DNA from 2 places in the Caballeronia sp. LZ024 genome. Region 1 is predicted to be linked to the other one. Evidence: riboswitches for the same ligand, from Rfam matches in the RefSeq annotation. Region 1 holds a riboswitch; the other holds the start of a gene.

Region 1 (8,441 bases):
GAGCGGGTGTTGTCGCAGGCGCTGTCGACGGGGGCGAATCCGGGGCTGGAGCCGGGGCTCGCCCAGACGCTTCTCAATTCGACGCAGAACGCGATCATGCGCCAGCAGAACCTCGGCTTGCCGCCGGTGCTGCTCGTGCAGCATTCGCTGCGGGCGATGCTCGCGCGGTTCCTGCGGCGCAGTCTGCCGCAGTTGAAGGTGCTGTCCTACGCGGAAGTGCCGGATACGCGCAATGTGAAGGTGGTGAATCTGATTGGGGCGTAACGCGCCTCAACACTCCACGATATTCACCGCCAGCCCGCCGCGCGACGTTTCCTTGTACTTGGTTTTCATGTCGGCGCCGGTTTCGCGCATGGTCTTGATGACCGAATCGAGCGACACATAGTGCGAACCGTCGCCGCGCATCGCCATGCGCGCGGCGTTGACGGCCTTCACCGACCCCATCGCATTGCGTTCGATACACGGAATCTGCACCATTCCGCCGACCGGATCGCAGGTCAGCCCGAGGTTGTGTTCCATGCCGATCTCGGCGGCGTTCTCGACTTGCGTCGGCGTGCCGCCCATCACGGCGGCGAGCGCGCCCGCGGCCATCGAACACGCGACGCCCACTTCGCCCTGACAGCCGACTTCGGCGCCCGAGATCGACGCGTTCATCTTGTACAGGATGCCGATGGCCGCCGCCGTCAGCAGAAAGTCGATCACGCCCTGCTCGTTCGATCCCGGCATGAAGCGGTCGTAGTAATGCAGCACGGCCGGGATGATGCCGGCGGCGCCATTGGTCGGCGCGGTCACGACGCGCCCGCCGACCGCGTTTTCCTCGTTCACCGCGATCGCGTAGAGATTGATCCAGTCGATCATCGAGAGCGGATCGCGCAACGCCTGTTCCGGCTTGCCAGCCAGCGCGCGATACAACTGCGGCGCCCGGCGTTTCACCTGAAACGGCCCGGGCAGGTTGCCGTCGGCTTCCGGGTTGCCGATGCCGCATCCGCGCGCAACGCACGCCTGCATCACGTCCCAGATGCGCAACAGGCCCGCGCGGATGTCCTCGGCGCTGCGCCAGATGCGCTCGTTCTCCCACATGAGCTGCGCAATCGACTTGCCCGACTCGACGCACATCGCGAGCAACTCGTCGCCCGTGTGAAACGGATACGGCAACTGCTCGTGCGCGGTCAGCACCGCCGTGTTCGCCGCGCCCGCCGTCACGACGAAGCCGCCGCCCACCGACAGATAAGTCGCCTCGCGAAGCAGCGCGCCGCCCGCATCGAATGCGTGCAGCTTCATGCCGTTCGGATGTTCGGCGAGCGCCTGCCGATAAAACCCGATGTGCTCCTTCTGCACGAACGGAATTTCGTGCGTGCCGAGCAGCGCGAGCTTCTTCGATGCGCGCACGGATTCGAGTCGCGGCGTGATCGTCTGGGCGTCGACTGTATCCGGCGCGTCGCCCATCAAGCCGAGCATGACGCCACGATCCGTGCCGTGACCCTTGCCCGTCGCGCCGAGCGACCCATACAGGTCGCATTTGACCGACGCGACCGCGTCGAGCAATCCGTCGCGTTCGAGCCCTTGCACGAACATCAACGCCGCGCGCATCGGCCCGACCGTATGCGAACTCGACGGACCGATGCCGATTTTGAAGAGATCGAAAACGCTGACTGCCATGAAGGTTCCTGGTTGATTCCGGAGTGATTAGCGCGCCGGCAGCGGCAGACAGACCGCGAGCCAGGCGGGCGGCGTCGCGGCGAGCCGCAGCGCCACCGGTGCATAGCGGCCGTCGAGACGCGCCGCGAGATGAAACAGTTCCGCCGCATTCTTCGGGTCCCACTGGCCCGAATAGCCCGGCAGACCCGCTTCGCGCCGTTTGGCGTCGAACGGCACGGACGAATGAACGAACTCTTCGTGCGTCTTCGTGCCGAGCGCATACGGCGTGAGCCAGTTGAGCGCGGCGGCGAGCGTCGCGCCGGAAGGCGCGCGGTCCGCGATCCAGTTGCGGTTATGACGCCGCGCCGCGAGCGCCGCCGTCACGAGCGGCTGAAGATCGTAGGTGACATAGCGCAGCGCGTCGCGCTCGGCGAAATCGACGGTCGAGCCGTCCGGCGCAATGTTGTCGCCGATATGCTCGACGAAAAGACGCTGCGCCGCGTTGATCATCTTGCGATCGTCGATGGTGAACGCGCCCATCGAGATCAGCTTCACGCGATGACTCTGCCAGTTGTTGCGATACGTGCCTTCGAGCGGCCGTTTCTGCTTGTCGATGTCCTCGACATAACCCGTCACCATCTTGGAGATGAACGCGTTCGCCGCATTGCGCGTCTTGACCGGCAGCGCGCTCGCAGTCAAATCATAGGCGAGGATCAGCGACTCGAAGTTCGTTTCGTCGATCGGATTGAAGCTCGGCTGGTAAGTCGTGACCCACGCGAGCAGGAAGCGCTCGACGAGCCGCAGATAGCGCTCGTCGCCGGTCGCGCGCCAGGCGAGCGCGGCGTCGCGCATGAGGCCGAGGTCCTTCTCCGCTTCGACGCTCTCGTCGTAGATGCCCTCGTGCGGCAGCGTGCCTTCGGTGTGCAGCTTCGCGCGCGCCTTCGGCTGGTCGTTGACGTGCGACTGCACCATCTTCACCAGCGCCCGCACGCCGGGATCGGCATTGGTGCGCTCGCTCGACTGCATCGCGGGCGCGGCGCAGAAATTCATCGCGGCGTGCGCGCCCTGCGTCGCGACCGCGGCCGTCAGCGCAATCGCGGCGAGCGCTGTCTGCATGTGCCATCGACGGCCCGCCTCGTTCCCCACTCGCACCTTCAGCGCCATGCGAACTCCCTTGATTGGCTTTGGTTCGGGGTGAGATGTTAGCCGGGATTGGGCGGCTGAAGCAAAAACCGCCCGAAGCTTCCGGGCGGTCTGGCGATGTCCACGTCAGTCGTCGTATTCCGACACCGGCACGCACGAGCACATCAGGTTGCGGTCGCCATAGGCGTTATCCGCGCGGCCGACCGGCGGCCAGTACTTGCGCGCGACGAGCGACTTCAGCGGATACGCCGCCTGCTCGCGCGTGTACGTGTGCGTCCAGTCGTCGGCGGTCACGACGGCCGCCGTGTGCGGCGCGTGCTTCAGCGGATTGTCCTCGCGATCGGCGCGCTCTTCCTCCACCGCGCGAATCTCCTCGCGAATCCGGATCATCGCGTCGATGAAGCGGTCGAGTTCTTCCTTCGACTCCGATTCCGTCGGTTCGACCATCAGCGTGCCCGGCACCGGGAAGCTCATCGTCGGCGCGTGGAAGCCGAAATCGATCAGGCGCTTGGCGACGTCTTCCACCGAAATGCCGCTCGATTCCTTGATCGGCCGCACGTCGAGAATGCATTCGTGCGCAACCAGTCCGCCCGGTCCGCTGTAAAGCACCGGATAGTGCGGCGCGAGACGATTCGCCACGTAGTTCGCCGCGAGAATCGCGCTTTCGGTCGCGGCGGTGAGGCCCTTCGCGCCCATCATCGCGATATACATCCACGAGATCGGCAGGATTGCGGCCGAGCCGTAAGGCGCCGACGACACCGCGCCGATACCGCTTTCGTCGCGCTGATAGCCGGTCGAGTGCTGGTTCGGCAGGAACTTCGCAAGATGCGCGCCGACCGCGACGGGGCCGACGCCCGGTCCGCCGCCGCCGTGCGGAATGCAGAAGGTCTTGTGCAGGTTCAGGTGCGACACGTCGCCGCCGAACTGGCCGGGTGCGGTCAGGCCGACCATCGCGTTCATGTTGGCGCCGTCGACGTACACCTGGCCGCCGTGCGCGTGCACGATCTCGCAGATTTCGCGGACGTTGCGCTCGAACACGCCGTGCGTCGACGGATACGTAATCATGATCGCCGCGAGATTCGCCGAATGCTTCTCGGCTTTCGCCTTGAGGTCGTCGATATCGACGTTGCCGTTCGCATCGCACGCGACCACGACAACCTGCATGCCCGCCATCTGCGCGGACGCCGGATTGGTGCCGTGCGCGGAAGCCGGAATCAGGCAGACATTGCGATGCCCTTCGCCGCGCGACTCGTGGTACGCATGGATGATGAGCAGCCCCGCGTACTCGCCTTGCGAGCCGGCGTTCGGCTGCAGCGACACGGCCGCATAACCCGTGCACGCGACGAGCATCTGTTCGAGCTGATCGATCATCGTGCGATAGCCGACGGTCTGCTCGGCCGGCGCGAACGGATGGATCTGCGCGAATTCGGGCCACGTGACCGGCAGCATTTCCGAGGTCGCGTTGAGCTTCATCGTGCACGAGCCGAGCGGGATCATCGTGCGGTCGAGCGCGAGGTCCTTGTCGGCGAGACTGCGCAGATAGCGCAGCATTTCGTGCTCGGAATGGTGACGGTTGAAGACCGGGTGCGTGAGGAATTCGCTCGTGCGATGCAGATGGGCGGGCAGCGATTCCTTGAGCGCGCCATCGAGCGCGTCGATGTCGAAGGTTTCCGTCTTGCCCGCGACTTCCGCGAAGAGCGCGAAGAGCTTCGTCAGGTCGTCGCGGGTGGTGGTTTCGTCGAGCGACACGCCCACATGCTGCGCATCCACATGACGCAGGTTGATGTGCGCGGCGGAAGCAGCCTGATGCAGCGCCGTGGTGTTCGCGCCGCTCTGGATGGTCACCGTGTCGAAGAACGTTTCGTTTGCGAGCGCGTAGCCGAGCTTCTGGACGCCCGCCGCGAAGATCGACGCGACGCGGTTCACGCGCAGCGCGATCGTCTTCAGACCGTGCGGGCCGTGATAGACCGCGTACATGCTCGCCATGATCGCGAGCAACGCCTGCGCGGTACACACATTCGACGTCGCCTTCTCGCGGCGGATGTGCTGTTCGCGCGTTTGCAGTGCGAGACGCAGCGCGTGCTTGCCCTGCGCGTCGACGGTCACGCCCACCAGCCGCCCCGGCATCTGGCGTTTGAATTCGTCGCGCACGGCCATGTACGCCGCGTGCGGACCGCCGAAGCCGACCGGCACGCCGAACCGCTGCGTATTGCCGACCGCGACATCCGCGCCCCATTCGCCCGGCGGCGTCAGCAGCGTGAGCGCGAGCAGATCGGCGGCGGCGACCACGTAACCGCCCGCCGCGTGAATCGCTTCGGTGAGCGCGCGGTAGTCGCGCACGTCACCGTTCGCGCCCGGGTATTGCAGCAGCACGCCGAACGCATTCGCCGAAGCAGCGTCCTCGGCCGGCCCGACCTTCACGTCCACGCCGATCGGCTTCGCGCGTGTCCGCACGACTTCGATCGTCTGCGGCAATACGTCGTCGGCGACGTAAAACACGTTCGACTTCGGCTTGCCGACGCGTTGCAAAAGCGTCATCGCTTCGGCGGCGGCGGTGGCTTCGTCGAGCAGCGACGCGTTCGAGATCGCGAGGCCGGTCAAATCGATCACCATCTGCTGGAAGTTCAGGAGCGCCTCCAGGCGCCCTTGCGAAATCTCCGGCTGATACGGCGTGTACGCCGTGTACCAGGCCGGATTTTCCAGCACGTTGCGCAGGATCACAGCCGGCGTGTGCGTGCCGTAATAGCCCTGACCGATGTACGTCCGGAACACCAGATTCTGATCCGCGAGCTTCCTGAGCGACGCGAGCGCTTCAGCCTCGCTCTTCGGCTGCGCGAAGGGACCCAACGCGGCGCCGAGCGGCAAGGTTTCCTGACGGCGGATCGACTCCGGGATCACCGCGTCGATGAACGCCGCGCGCGAGGCGAAGCCGAGCGCGTCGAGCATCGCGCGCTGGTCGGCGGAATCGGGACCGATGTGCCGCTCGGCGAATGCATCGTGGCATTCGAGCGCGGCGAGGGACAGGGATGAGCGGTTCATCAGGCGATCCGGAGTGTCGAGCTTCATGTGAATTCCTGCGGGTGCGGTTTCCGGCGGCTTGCGTCCGCGAAAACCGCACCGTCGATTAAGAGATTATTCGCCGATCGACTGGCCGTAGCCGGCGGCGTCGAGCAGCTTGTCGAGGCTTGCGTCAGCGGCCGGCTTGATCTTGAAGAGCCAGCTTTCATACGGCGCGCCGTTGATCTGGTCGGGGCCGCTCGTCAGCGCGTCGTTGGCCGCGACGATTTCGCCCGAGACCGGCGCGTAGATGTCGGACGCCGCCTTCACCGATTCGATGACCGCGATCGCGTCGCCCGCCGTCACGGTCTTGCCCGCCGCCGGCAGTTCGACGAACACGATGTCGCCGAGCGCTTCCTGCGCGTGATCGGTGATGCCGATGGCGAGCGTGCCGTCAGCTTCGGTGCGGACCCATTCGTGCGATTCGGTGTATTTCAGTTCGGCCGGGATGCTCATTGGATGCTCCTGTGCGTGGTTCTTGAGAGTAGGGTTCGGACATGCGCTGCGCCGTGCGGCGCGGCCTCGTCAGAGGCTCGCGAGCACCTTGCCGTTGCGCACGAAGGGCAGTTTTACCACGCTAGCGGGAAGTTGCTTGTCGCGGATCACGACCTGCACGACGTCGCCCGGATTCACGCTCGCCGGCACCCGGGCGAACGCGATCGATTCCTGCATCGACGGGGAAAACGTGCCGCTCGTGATCTCGCCCTCGCCCGCCGGCGTGACGACTTTCTGGTGAGCACGAAGCACGCCACCGGCGCGGCCGTTTTCCTTGTGCAGAATCAGTCCGACGAAATTCGACTTCTGGCCGTCCGCTTCGAGCGCCGTGCGCCCGATGAAATCGCGCGACGATTTCATGTCGACGGTCCACGCGAGGCCCGCGTCGAGCGGCGAGACGTTTTCGTCCATGTCCTGGCCGTAGAGGTTCATGCCGGCTTCGAGCCGCAGCGTGTCGCGTGCGCCGAGGCCTGCGGGCTTCACGCCCTGCGCCTTCAGTGCGTCCCAAAGCGCTTCGACGTGCGCGTCCAGCACGAGGATCTCGAAGCCGTCCTCGCCGGTGTAGCCGGTGCGGGCGAGCATCAGTTCGCCGAAGGGCGTCGAGGGGAACGTCACGGCGTTGAACGGCTTGATCGATTCGGTCGCGGCGCGCGTCTCCGGCACCACTTGCCAGACTTTTTCGCGCGCGTTCGGACCCTGCACGGCGACGATCGCCAGATCGCGGCGCGGCGTGATCGTCAGGCCGAATTCGCCTTCGGCGTTCAGCTGGCCGAACCACGCAATGTCCTTCTCGGCGGTGCTCGCGTTCACGACGACGCGAAAATGGTCTTCGGCGAAAAAGTAGACGATCAGGTCGTCGATCACGCCGCCTTTGCTGTTGAGCAGGCAGGAGTAGAGCGCCTTTCCGGGCGTGGTGAGCTTGTCGACGTTATTGGCGATCGCGAGCTTGAAGAAGTCGCGCACCGGGCCGCCGGTGAAATCGACGACGCGCATGTGCGACACGTCGAACATGCCGGCGTCGGTGCGCACGGCCTTGTGTTCGTCGATCTGCGAGCCGTAGTTGACGGGCATGTCCCAGCCGCCGAAGTCGACCATGCGCGCGTTGAGCGCGAGGTGAGCGGCGTGGAGGGGCGTGTGTTGAAGTTCGGTCATCGGGGCCTCGGGTCGCAAAAACAAAAAAGGCCATGCTTCGACTTCACCGGCGGTTTCGGCTTTTCAGGCTGCGTCTTTGCGTGATCGCAAATGCAGCATGCAAAGCCCAAACCGCGTGGCGGATCGAAGCATGACCCCTCTGTCCTCGGTACCTGAGAGATTGCGCGGACCCGGTATGCGGCCCATCGCGCGCCCCTTCGGTGGGCACCAGCCGATTGTTTCCATCCCGGCCGTGCCGCTCTCCAGAGTGCGAAGAAACGGTTCTGAACGAACGATTTCCTCGACGCGGCCGGTCCTTTTGCCTGAGAGTTTGCGGGTGTGCCCCTTCGGCGGCGCGGCGCGCAAAACCTGCGGCCACGCGCTCTCCCGACGCGTGCGGCGAATTTACGCGACCGTATTAGGCTTGTCAAACAGATTAGGAAACCGCCGAGTGGCACGCCGCCCGGGCTTCACAGCCGCCTGAATGCCACGCGCCGCCCTTCGGCGTCGCTTTCCATCGCGAGTTCGATGATCGTCATCACGTCGACCGCGTCCTGCGCCGAAACCGGGAACGGCTTCTTGTCCTGGATCGACGCTGCCAGCGCGCGATAGTAGTCGGCGTAGGCGCCGTCGCGCGTGGCGAATTCCTGGCGCAGATCGTGATCGCCGTCGACTTCGCGCAGGAGGCCGGGCGGATTTTTTGCGAATTCGGCGTCGCCCGGACGCAGGCCCGCTTTCAGCTGATCTTCCTGCGTGTCGAGCCCGTTCTTCACATAACTGCCGCGCGTTCCGTGGACGGAAAACCGCGGCGGTTCGAGCGCCGCGAGCGCGGTAGCGTGCAGGACGACTTCCTTGTCGCCGTAGCCGAGCAGCAGATGCACGTAATCTGGCGCGTGCGCGTGGTCGCGGTGCTGCCGGACCGTCGCGAAAACGGTCTGCGGCGCGCCGAACAGCGTGAGCGCCTGATCGATCAGATG
Region 2 (8,441 bases), on a different contig from region 1:
GCCATCGGTCAGTCGAATGCCGCTATCGCCGTCGATGCAGCGCCGCACCGCAAGCGCACGATGAGTGCCGCCGTTTCCAGCGTCGCGAGCGTACCGGCGCGCGCTCGTGCTTCCGGCGCCGCTGTTTGCGGGCGCATTGGTCGGAGAACGGCGTCGCGGTCCTGCCGGGCGATGGCATCGACGAGCGTGGCGACGGCGTCGTCTTCCGCACGCGCGCGTCCGGTCGACCGCGCGTTGTCATCGAGGATGCGCGCCTTCGCGCGATGCACCATCTGACGGCAATGCGCGGGCGTGCGCCCGAGCGCCGCCGCGATGCTCGCGTAGTCCGCATCGAACGCTTCGTGCAGCAAAAGCGCCGCGCGTTCTTCGGGACCGAGCCGTTCGAACAGCAGGCGCACGCCATGCGCGACCTGCGACGCCTGCTCGATCCGGTCTTCCGCCGACGGAACCGATGCCTCGTCGGCCGGCGCGGGCAATGCTTCGTCGAGTTTCTCGCGCTCGCGACGCGCGCGGCGGACGTGATCGATCGCAAGGCGCGTCGCGACCGTCGTGAACCATGCGGCGGGCACGCGCACGTCGTCGGCGGACGACGTGTACCACCGGACGAACGTGTCCTGGACGATGTCCTCGGCGTCCGCCCGGTTGCCGACGATGCGCTGCGCGATCGAATGAATGCGCGCCCGCAGTGTTTCGAAGACCGCGGTCCGCGAGGCGGTGGCGTCGTCCGGGTCGGTTGTCATGCGCATGGTTCCTCTGCTCGATGTGATGGCGCTTCAAGGCATGACGCGCGGCGCCACGCGAATGTGACAGCGCGGCGGTATTTTTTTGCGCGCGTCACGGCGGGCACCGGCCGGTCGTCAAGGGGAGGAGAGCGCAACGGCGCGATCCAGCCACTTCATACGAAACGGAGCCGCGATGAACCTGCACAAGCGCAACCCGACGAGCCTCAATCTCGTGCCGACCGTCATCGAGCAATCGGGACGCGGCGAGCGTGCCTACGACGTCTATTCGCGCCTCTTGCGCGAGCGCATCGTGTTTCTCGTCGGACCGGTCAACGACCAGACGGCGAGCCTCGTCGTCGCGCAATTGCTGTTTCTGGAAGCGGAGAATCCCGACAAGGATATCGCCCTTTACATCAACTCGCCGGGCGGCTCCGTCTACGACGGGATGGCGATCTACGACACGATGCAGTTCGTGCGCCCCGACGTCTCGACGCTCTGCACCGGCTTCGCGGCGAGCATGGGCACGTTCCTGCTGAACGCGGGAACGAAGGGCAAGCGCTTCGCGCTGCCCAACGCGCGCATCATGATCCACCAGCCGTCGGGCGGCTCGCAGGGCACCGCCGCCGACGTCGCGATCCAGGCGCAGGAAGTCCTGTACCTGCGCGAGCGTCTGAACGCGATCACGGCGGAGCGCACCGGCAAGACGGTCGAAGAGATCGCGCGCGACACCGACCGCGACAACTTCATGTCGGCGGTCGAGGCGCGCGACTACGGACTGATCGACGAAGTGCTGGCCGGCCGCCGCGAGTGAACCTTCGTGCGTGTTACGAGCGCACCGGCGCGGGCCGGGATGTGCGTACGCCCGCGGGCTTGCGGCGGCCCGCGCCGTGCTGGATCGTCTCGGCGATCGACTCGGCCGTCGCCGCCGACAGCGTCCAGCCGAGATGCCCGTGCCCGGTGTTGTAGTACACGCCCGGAAGCTTGCCGGCGCCGACCCGCGGCAGCATGCTCGGCAACATCGGTCGCAGGCCGGCCCACGGAATCACGCGCGCGGTCGAGACCTGCGGGAAGAGACGCCGCGTCCAGTCGACGAGCGGCGCGACGCGGTCCGCGCGAATATCGCGATTGAAGCCGTTGATCTCGGCCGTGCCCGCGACGCGAAAGCGATCGGCACCGAGCCGGCTCGTGACGATCTTCGCGTTGTCGTCGAGAAGGCTGACCCAGGGGGCCGCGTTCTGGCTCTGTTCATCGTCGAGACAGACGGTGATCGAATAGCCCTTCACCGGATAGACGTTAACCTGGTCGCCCAGCATGCCGGCGAACGCGCGGCTTTGCACGCCCGCACACACGACGACCTGCTCGAACACGTCGGCGCGCCGTTCTCCATCGTGGCGGGCGTCGATCGAGATGCGCGCGTCGCCGCCCTGCCGGATCGACTCGATCTGCGTGTCGTAGCGGAATTCGACGCCGTAACGCGCGCAGGCATCGGCGAGACCGCGCGTGAACTTGTGGATGTCGCCGGTCGAATCCGACGGCGTGAAGAAGCCGCCATGAAACTCGCCCTGCAACGCGGGCTCGATGCGGCCGATCTCGCTCGCGCCGACCGCATGGCGGTCGAGGCCGCCTTCGCGCAGCAGCGCGTTGACCTTCGCGGCGGCGTCGTAGTCTCGGCGATCCTTGTAGATATGAAGGATGCCGCGCCGTTCCAGGTCGAACGCGATGCCTTCGCGCTCGGCGATCGAAAAGAGATGCTCGCGCGCGGCAAGCGCGAGGCGCACGGTCTCGATGGTGTTCGCGCGGTAGTTCGGAATCTGGCGCAGGAATTCGCCCATCCACGAATACTTGTGCCACGAGGGCGACGGATTCATGAGCAGCGGGGCGTCGCGCGTGAGCATCCAGCGCAGGCCCTTCAGCACGGTGGCCGTGCGGTTCCAGACTTCGGCGTTGCTGACGGAGAGCTGGCCGCCGTTCGCGAACGACGTTTCCATCGCCGCATAGCGATGACGTTCGTAGACGGTAACCTGGAAGCCGCGGCGGGCGAGGGCGTAAGCGGTGGTGACGCCGGTAATCCCGGCGCCGATGATGGCGATTCGTGACATGACATGGTCCAGATCGAATTGAGCATCGCCGGATGCCTTCGACCGCGCTCATTGCGCGAGTCGGCTTCCGGCGCCGATGCCCCATCTGTCCATGTACCTGAGAGTTTCTCTTACGCCAGTGAAACGCTGAAGCGGTGATGCGGCGGAAGATCCCCTTCGGTGGGCGCGTCGCGCCTCTCTCCAGATCGTTCCTGCGGCGCGGTCCTTGGGCCTGAGAGTTTCCGGGGCGGTTGCTCCGTCGGCGTCGTCATCAGTTGCCTTGACGATCTCTCCCGCGCTGCATGTCGAGAACAGGTGCAAGGTAACGTCCGCGATTATTGTTGGCAAGTCTTTTCGGCTTCACGACAAAGCCGCGTGCGCGCAAGCGCTTGCGCGGCATCGCGACGCAGACGGCGCCGCACGACCGTCCTCAAGTTTGTTCTGCATGCGCCGAAAACTGGTCAATGGAACAAGACGAAGACCTCCCGCTCGGCCGCATGCATCCGCTCCGTGGCGAAGCATTTGCTCTCGCGCTGAGCATCGAGACGATTCGGCGCGCGCGCGGCCGGAGCAATCCCCGCGATTTCGCACTCGGCTCGCCGCAGTGGGAAAAGGTCAGCCTCGATTTCGCACGCGACATCCGCTGGGCGCTCGGGATGAACGACGAGGACGACGACGAGTCGCAACAGTAAGCCGGTTTGTTACATGTAGACCAACCGGACCGCGCCGGCTGGCTGGGCGCGCAATGGTTTGCGCAATAGTTACCTGGAAATTCTTTCCATCCGAAAAAAACGTCTGAAAACCCATTGCTAATCGTTTGCGGCGACTTTAGACTCCGATCCATCCTGTTACGAAATGTAACGAATGTTACGGGAAGCGGTCCAGAACGACCGTTCGCCCAGCCAGACCGGAGACGCCATGCAAACCGCCGAGACTTCAGAAGCGATTCGCGAGATCAACCTTTCGTACATCATGCTGGCCCAGCGCCTGTTGCGTGAAGACCGCGCGATCGGCATGTTCCGCCTCGGGCTGTCGCGGGAGATCGCCGACATCCTGGCGAACCTGACGCTCGCGCAGGTGGTCAAGCTGGCTGCGTCGGACCAGTTGCTGTGCTTCTTCCGCTTCAACGACCAGGCGATGCTCACGGCGCTCACGCAGGCGCCGAAGAACTCGACCGTCGCGCCGACACACGCCGCGATCATCATGGCCGGCCTGCCGGCAGCCCAGTTCGCCTGAGACTACGCGGGTCCGCATTTCATGAACCAGGGCGTGCTATTTCCCTTTTGCGTCGACCAAGCGCTTTTCGACGACGCGCGCCTCGTCGCCGCGCGCGTGTGCGCCATGCGCCGCGCGCAAGGGCAGGCCGTCCCGAGCGACTTCGCGGAGGGCACGCCCGAAGCGGACGCCCTCGCACTCGACTTTCTGCGCGACATCGAACGCGCGCTCGACCACACCAGCAAGTCGCTGACCGGCGGCCATTAGGCCCGCCGGTCCTCCTTCTCCTGCCTTAAACCACCCCTCCGCTTACTGTGCCTCGCTCGCCCATACGTAGACCGGCAGCGTGCTGACCGGCGTGCCGATCTGCAGCGTGATCGCGCGATGCGAGGTCAGTTCGATCGCGCGCAAGTCGCCCGTATAGCGACGCACGTCGCCGTTGTCGTTGATATAGGCGACTACGGTGCCAGTGATGCCCGCGACGTTCGTCGCCGAGAGCGGCTGTCCCCAGATATCGAAGAACTTGCCGAGCGTGAACGACTTGAGGTTCGGCGTTTCGATGTGGATGATGCCGGTCTGGTCGTGCGTGTGCATCTCGTAGTTGCACGGTCCCGGAAGGCCGATGTTCATCGGCACCGCGAGCGATTGCCCGTCCTTGAAGATCGCGAGGTGCGTGTGCACGTGATAAAGCTCGCTCATGCCGGCCGCGCAGACGATGTCGTCGACCGCGGCGCCCTGGCCGCCCGTCGCGGTGTCGCCGTTCGCCCAGAACGCGCTGCCGACCACGCCGCCGTAGGTGAGCGTGATAGGCGAGGTGGCGAACGGCGGCGGATCGGTCCACGCATAGGTCGGGATCTGCGTGAGCGGCGTGCCGATCACGATCGTCACTTCGCCATGCGCGGGCAGCACGAGGCTCGCGAGATCGCCGGTGTATTGCGTGAGCACGCCGCCGTTCGTGACATAGGCCGTGATGGGCGTGCCCGTCAAGCCGGCGATGTTCGTCGACGAGAGCGGTTCACCCCAGATCGAGAAGAACTGACCGAGCGTGTAAGACCCGTTCGTGCTGGCATCCATGCGGATTTTTCCGGACGAATCGACCGTGTGAACGGGATAGACGCAGCCGGTTTGCGCGGTCATCGTCGGCGCGACCGTGCCGATGTTCGCCGGCAGCGCGAGAAGCTGTCCGTTCTGGTAGATCGACAGGTGCGAGTACGTGTATGAGTTGCTCGGGGCGGCGCAGTTGAGGCCGCCGACGGCTTGGCCGATTCCGCCCGTCGCCGTCGAACCCGCGTTCCATGTCGAGGTGCCGAGCGCGGTACCGTCGATTACCGGGGTGGCCGCGGCCAGCGTCGGCGCGGTCACGGCGGGCTCGCTTGCGGTGGTCGGCGGCTGCGCGGTCGTCTCGCTTGCGCCGCTTGCCGGAGTCGCGCCTGATGTCGATCCGCCTCCCGTGGAGGTCGCCGGACTTCCGCCGCCGCCTCCGCAACTAGCCAGCCAAACAAGACTGCCGATGATACAAGACCGCACAAGCAAGTCACGCGACATGTCTGTACTCCACAAGATCGATTGAATGAGAATGAGTCGAGCTAAAGAATGTCTTGTCTTGCGTCAGAGCGCAATCGCTGGCGTTACCTAAAAACATCGTGAAGCGACGCATCGGGTAAATGCGTCAGCAATGCGTGCGTGAAGCGGGAAAAGTTGCCGCGCTGCGAGCGCTCTGGCTGCGCTTGCGTATCCCATGTGGTGGCGGAAATCGTCTCGTATGATTAGTTCGTTCGCTTAACGATATAGAGTGTCCAGCATTGCCATACGGACATTGCCTTTTGCACGAAGTCCCACATATGCGGCCTGGCGCACAATCATGCGCGCGTAACTAAGGTTGACCGGGGAGCAGTATCTCGACGCGTCCATCGATCAGATGTTGCGCGAGCAGCACGGCATTCGGTGTGAGCGCTGCGAAGTTGCGCGCGCACAGATGAAGCCGCCGTGCGGACCACGGCTCCGAAAGCGGCACGATCGCGAGACCCGGGCGGCGCAGCGTCGCCGTCGATGCCTCTGACAATATCGCCACACCGATACCCGCTTCGACCAGCATGCCGACATGCCAGATGCTGCGCATCTGGATGCGGTAGTTGAGCTGGCGCCCGAGTCGCGAGGCACGCTCGGCGAGATGCGTTTCGAGCGCGGCATCGGCGAGTCCGACGAACGGGTCGTCGACGATGTCCGCGAACGACACCGACGCGCCCAAGCCTGCACGATGCGACCGGCTGGCGACCACGACGAGCTGATCGCGCGCGATGAGATGCGTCTGCAGCATCGCGAGATCGGCGATATCGGCAACGACGCCGAGTTCAGCGCGCCCTTCCGCGAGTGCCTGCACGATATCCGCGCTCGGCCGCTCTTCGAGATCGATGGAGAGATCCGGATACGTCGACAGAAAGCGTTCGAGGCGCGGCGGCAGGAAGGCGGCCAGCGCCGCCGTGTTGGAGAGCAGGCGAATGCGTCCCTTGAGACCTGTCGCGTAGGTTCGCAACTCGCCGCGCATCTGTTCGACCTGACCCAGGATCGAGCGCGCATGGCGCACGAGCGCGGCGCCCGCCGCGGTCACGCGCACGCCGCGCCGATTGCGTTCGAGCAACGGCGCGCCGAGCGCGGCCTCCATCCCGGCGATGCGCTCGCTCACGGAAGCGAGCGCGAGATGCATCGCTTCGGCGCCTCGCGTCAGGCTGCCGCGCTCAACGACGGTCAGGAAGAGCCGCATGTCGGTGAGATCGAAACGCATTGGGTTTCCTTCGGTTTTGCCGAAGTCTAGCATTGGAAAAGCCAGATTGCCGCATGGGCGTCGCGCCGCTAGGATGCCTCGTATGCACTCTCTTTTTCTTGTCTTCGGCGCGGGATTGTTGGCCGGCGCGATGAACGCGCTGGCGGGCGGCGGCTCGTTCGTCAGCCTGCCCGCGCTAATCGCTGCGGGTGTGCCACCGGTTCAGGCGAACTCTTCGAGCACGGTCGCGCTGTTCCCCGGCGGCGTCGCGAGCGCGTGGGCGTATCGCGACGGACTCGGCCCGGTCGGCTCGGCGACGATGCGCTCGCTGCTCGTCGCCACCTTGATCGGCGGGTTCGCGGGCGCGATTCTCCTGCTGCGGACATCGTCGGCGGCGTTTTCCTTCGTGCTGCCGTGGCTGCTCTTGATCGCAAGCCTCGCGCTCGCATTCGGGCGACGTGTCGGCGACGCGCTGCGGGCGCGCTATCGCATTCGCGGGTCGGCGGTGCTCGCGATTCAGTTCGGGCTCGGCGTGTACGGCGGCTACTTCGGCGGCGCGGTCGGCATCATGATGATCGCGATGTGGGGCCTGCTCGACACGCGCGACATCAAGAGCCTGAACGCGCCGCGCACGCTGCTCGTCAGCGCGGCGAACGCGGTGGCCGTGCTCACGTTCGTGATCGCGAAGGCGGTCCACTGGCCGGAGACGCTCGCGATGCTGGTCGCGGCGGTCATCGGCGGCTATGGCGGCGCGCAGATCGGGCGGCGCGCGTCGCCCGCGATCGTGCGGGCGTGCACGCTCGTGCTGACGTTCTGCATCACGCTCGCGTTCTTCGTCCGAACCTACGCACCGGCCTTGCCGGGCCGATGACGCGTCGGTTCATCAATGAAGGAGAGCAGCCATGATGTCAGCATTGCTCCAGACGATCGGCTCGCTCGCCATTCTGGCGAGCATTGCCGCGCGCCTGAAACTGCGCAGTGACGCTGAACAACGCCGTTGACAAGAAGTCGAGACTTGCTTCATATCGTCGAATGCGTAATGCAGCGACGCATCGGCGATCGTCATGCGCTTCCACGGGGCCCGCACGACGATGTCCGCGATCTGCGCACCCATTCGGAGAACATGGCGCGAAGTCATGTCCGTGCTGGACCGCACGCGCGCGACGGCGGGCCGAGGCAGCGCGGTAATCGATGCTCGGGCCCCGAACGTCTCAAACAAAGTTCCGGCGCGCCGTGCATGGCCGCCGGGAACATCAGGGAGCGAACCATCATGCGATACACCCTCTTCGAGAACCGCAAGGACGAGCTGATCCTGATCGCCCGCATCCTGCTGATGGTCCTCTTCCTGATCTTCGGCTGGAGCAAGCTGACGGCCTACTCGGCCACGGTCGCCTACATGGCGAAGGAGGGCGCGCCGATCCCCGCGCTGTCGGCGGCCATCGCGATCGTGGTGGAATTCTTTGTCGGCATCGCGATCGTGCTCGGGTTCTACACGCGGCCGCTCGCGCTGATCTTCGCGCTGTACACGCTCGGCACGGCGCTCATCGGCCATCCATTCTGGACGATGGCGGACGGCGAGCGCATGGCGAACATGATCAACTTCTACAAGAACGTGAGCATCATGGGCGGCCTGCTGCTGCTGTGCGTCACGGGCGCGGGCCGGTA

The links. A riboswitch is a leader RNA that binds a small molecule or an ion and turns the genes downstream of it on or off. The one in region 1 is predicted to bind glycine.
Region 2: another riboswitch for glycine. It lies ahead of QCE48_RS22350 (D-amino acid dehydrogenase); the one in region 1 lies ahead of gcvT (glycine cleavage system aminomethyltransferase GcvT).

Annotation. Positions count from the first base shown of each region.
Region 1 is NZ_JARUXL010000001.1:3,339,002-3,347,442, reverse strand. Features, by position in the region: gene flhA (flagellar biosynthesis protein FlhA) at 1-264, shown strand, start outside; gene QCE48_RS15140 (L-serine ammonia-lyase) at 271-1,659, opposite strand; gene QCE48_RS15135 (alginate lyase family protein) at 1,687-2,802, opposite strand; gene gcvP (aminomethyl-transferring glycine dehydrogenase) at 2,908-5,847, opposite strand; gene gcvH (glycine cleavage system protein GcvH) at 5,914-6,294, opposite strand; gene gcvT (glycine cleavage system aminomethyltransferase GcvT) at 6,364-7,485, opposite strand; glycine riboswitch at 7,615-7,741, opposite strand; glycine riboswitch at 7,765-7,864, opposite strand; gene QCE48_RS15115 (oxidoreductase) at 7,935-8,441, opposite strand, start outside.
Region 2 is NZ_JARUXL010000004.1:36,684-45,124, forward strand. Features, by position in the region: gene QCE48_RS22340 (sigma-70 family RNA polymerase sigma factor) at 9-740, opposite strand; gene clpP (ATP-dependent Clp endopeptidase proteolytic subunit ClpP) at 916-1,533, shown strand; gene QCE48_RS22350 (D-amino acid dehydrogenase) at 1,547-2,821, opposite strand; glycine riboswitch at 2,905-3,007, opposite strand; glycine riboswitch at 3,011-3,106, opposite strand; gene QCE48_RS22355 (hypothetical protein) at 3,190-3,492, shown strand; gene flhD (flagellar transcriptional regulator FlhD) at 3,719-4,036, shown strand; gene QCE48_RS22365 (hypothetical protein) at 4,070-4,282, shown strand; gene QCE48_RS22370 (hypothetical protein) at 4,325-5,560, opposite strand; gene QCE48_RS22375 (LysR substrate-binding domain-containing protein) at 5,889-6,797, opposite strand; gene QCE48_RS22380 (sulfite exporter TauE/SafE family protein) at 6,880-7,647, shown strand; gene QCE48_RS22385 (DoxX family protein) at 8,047-8,441, shown strand, end outside.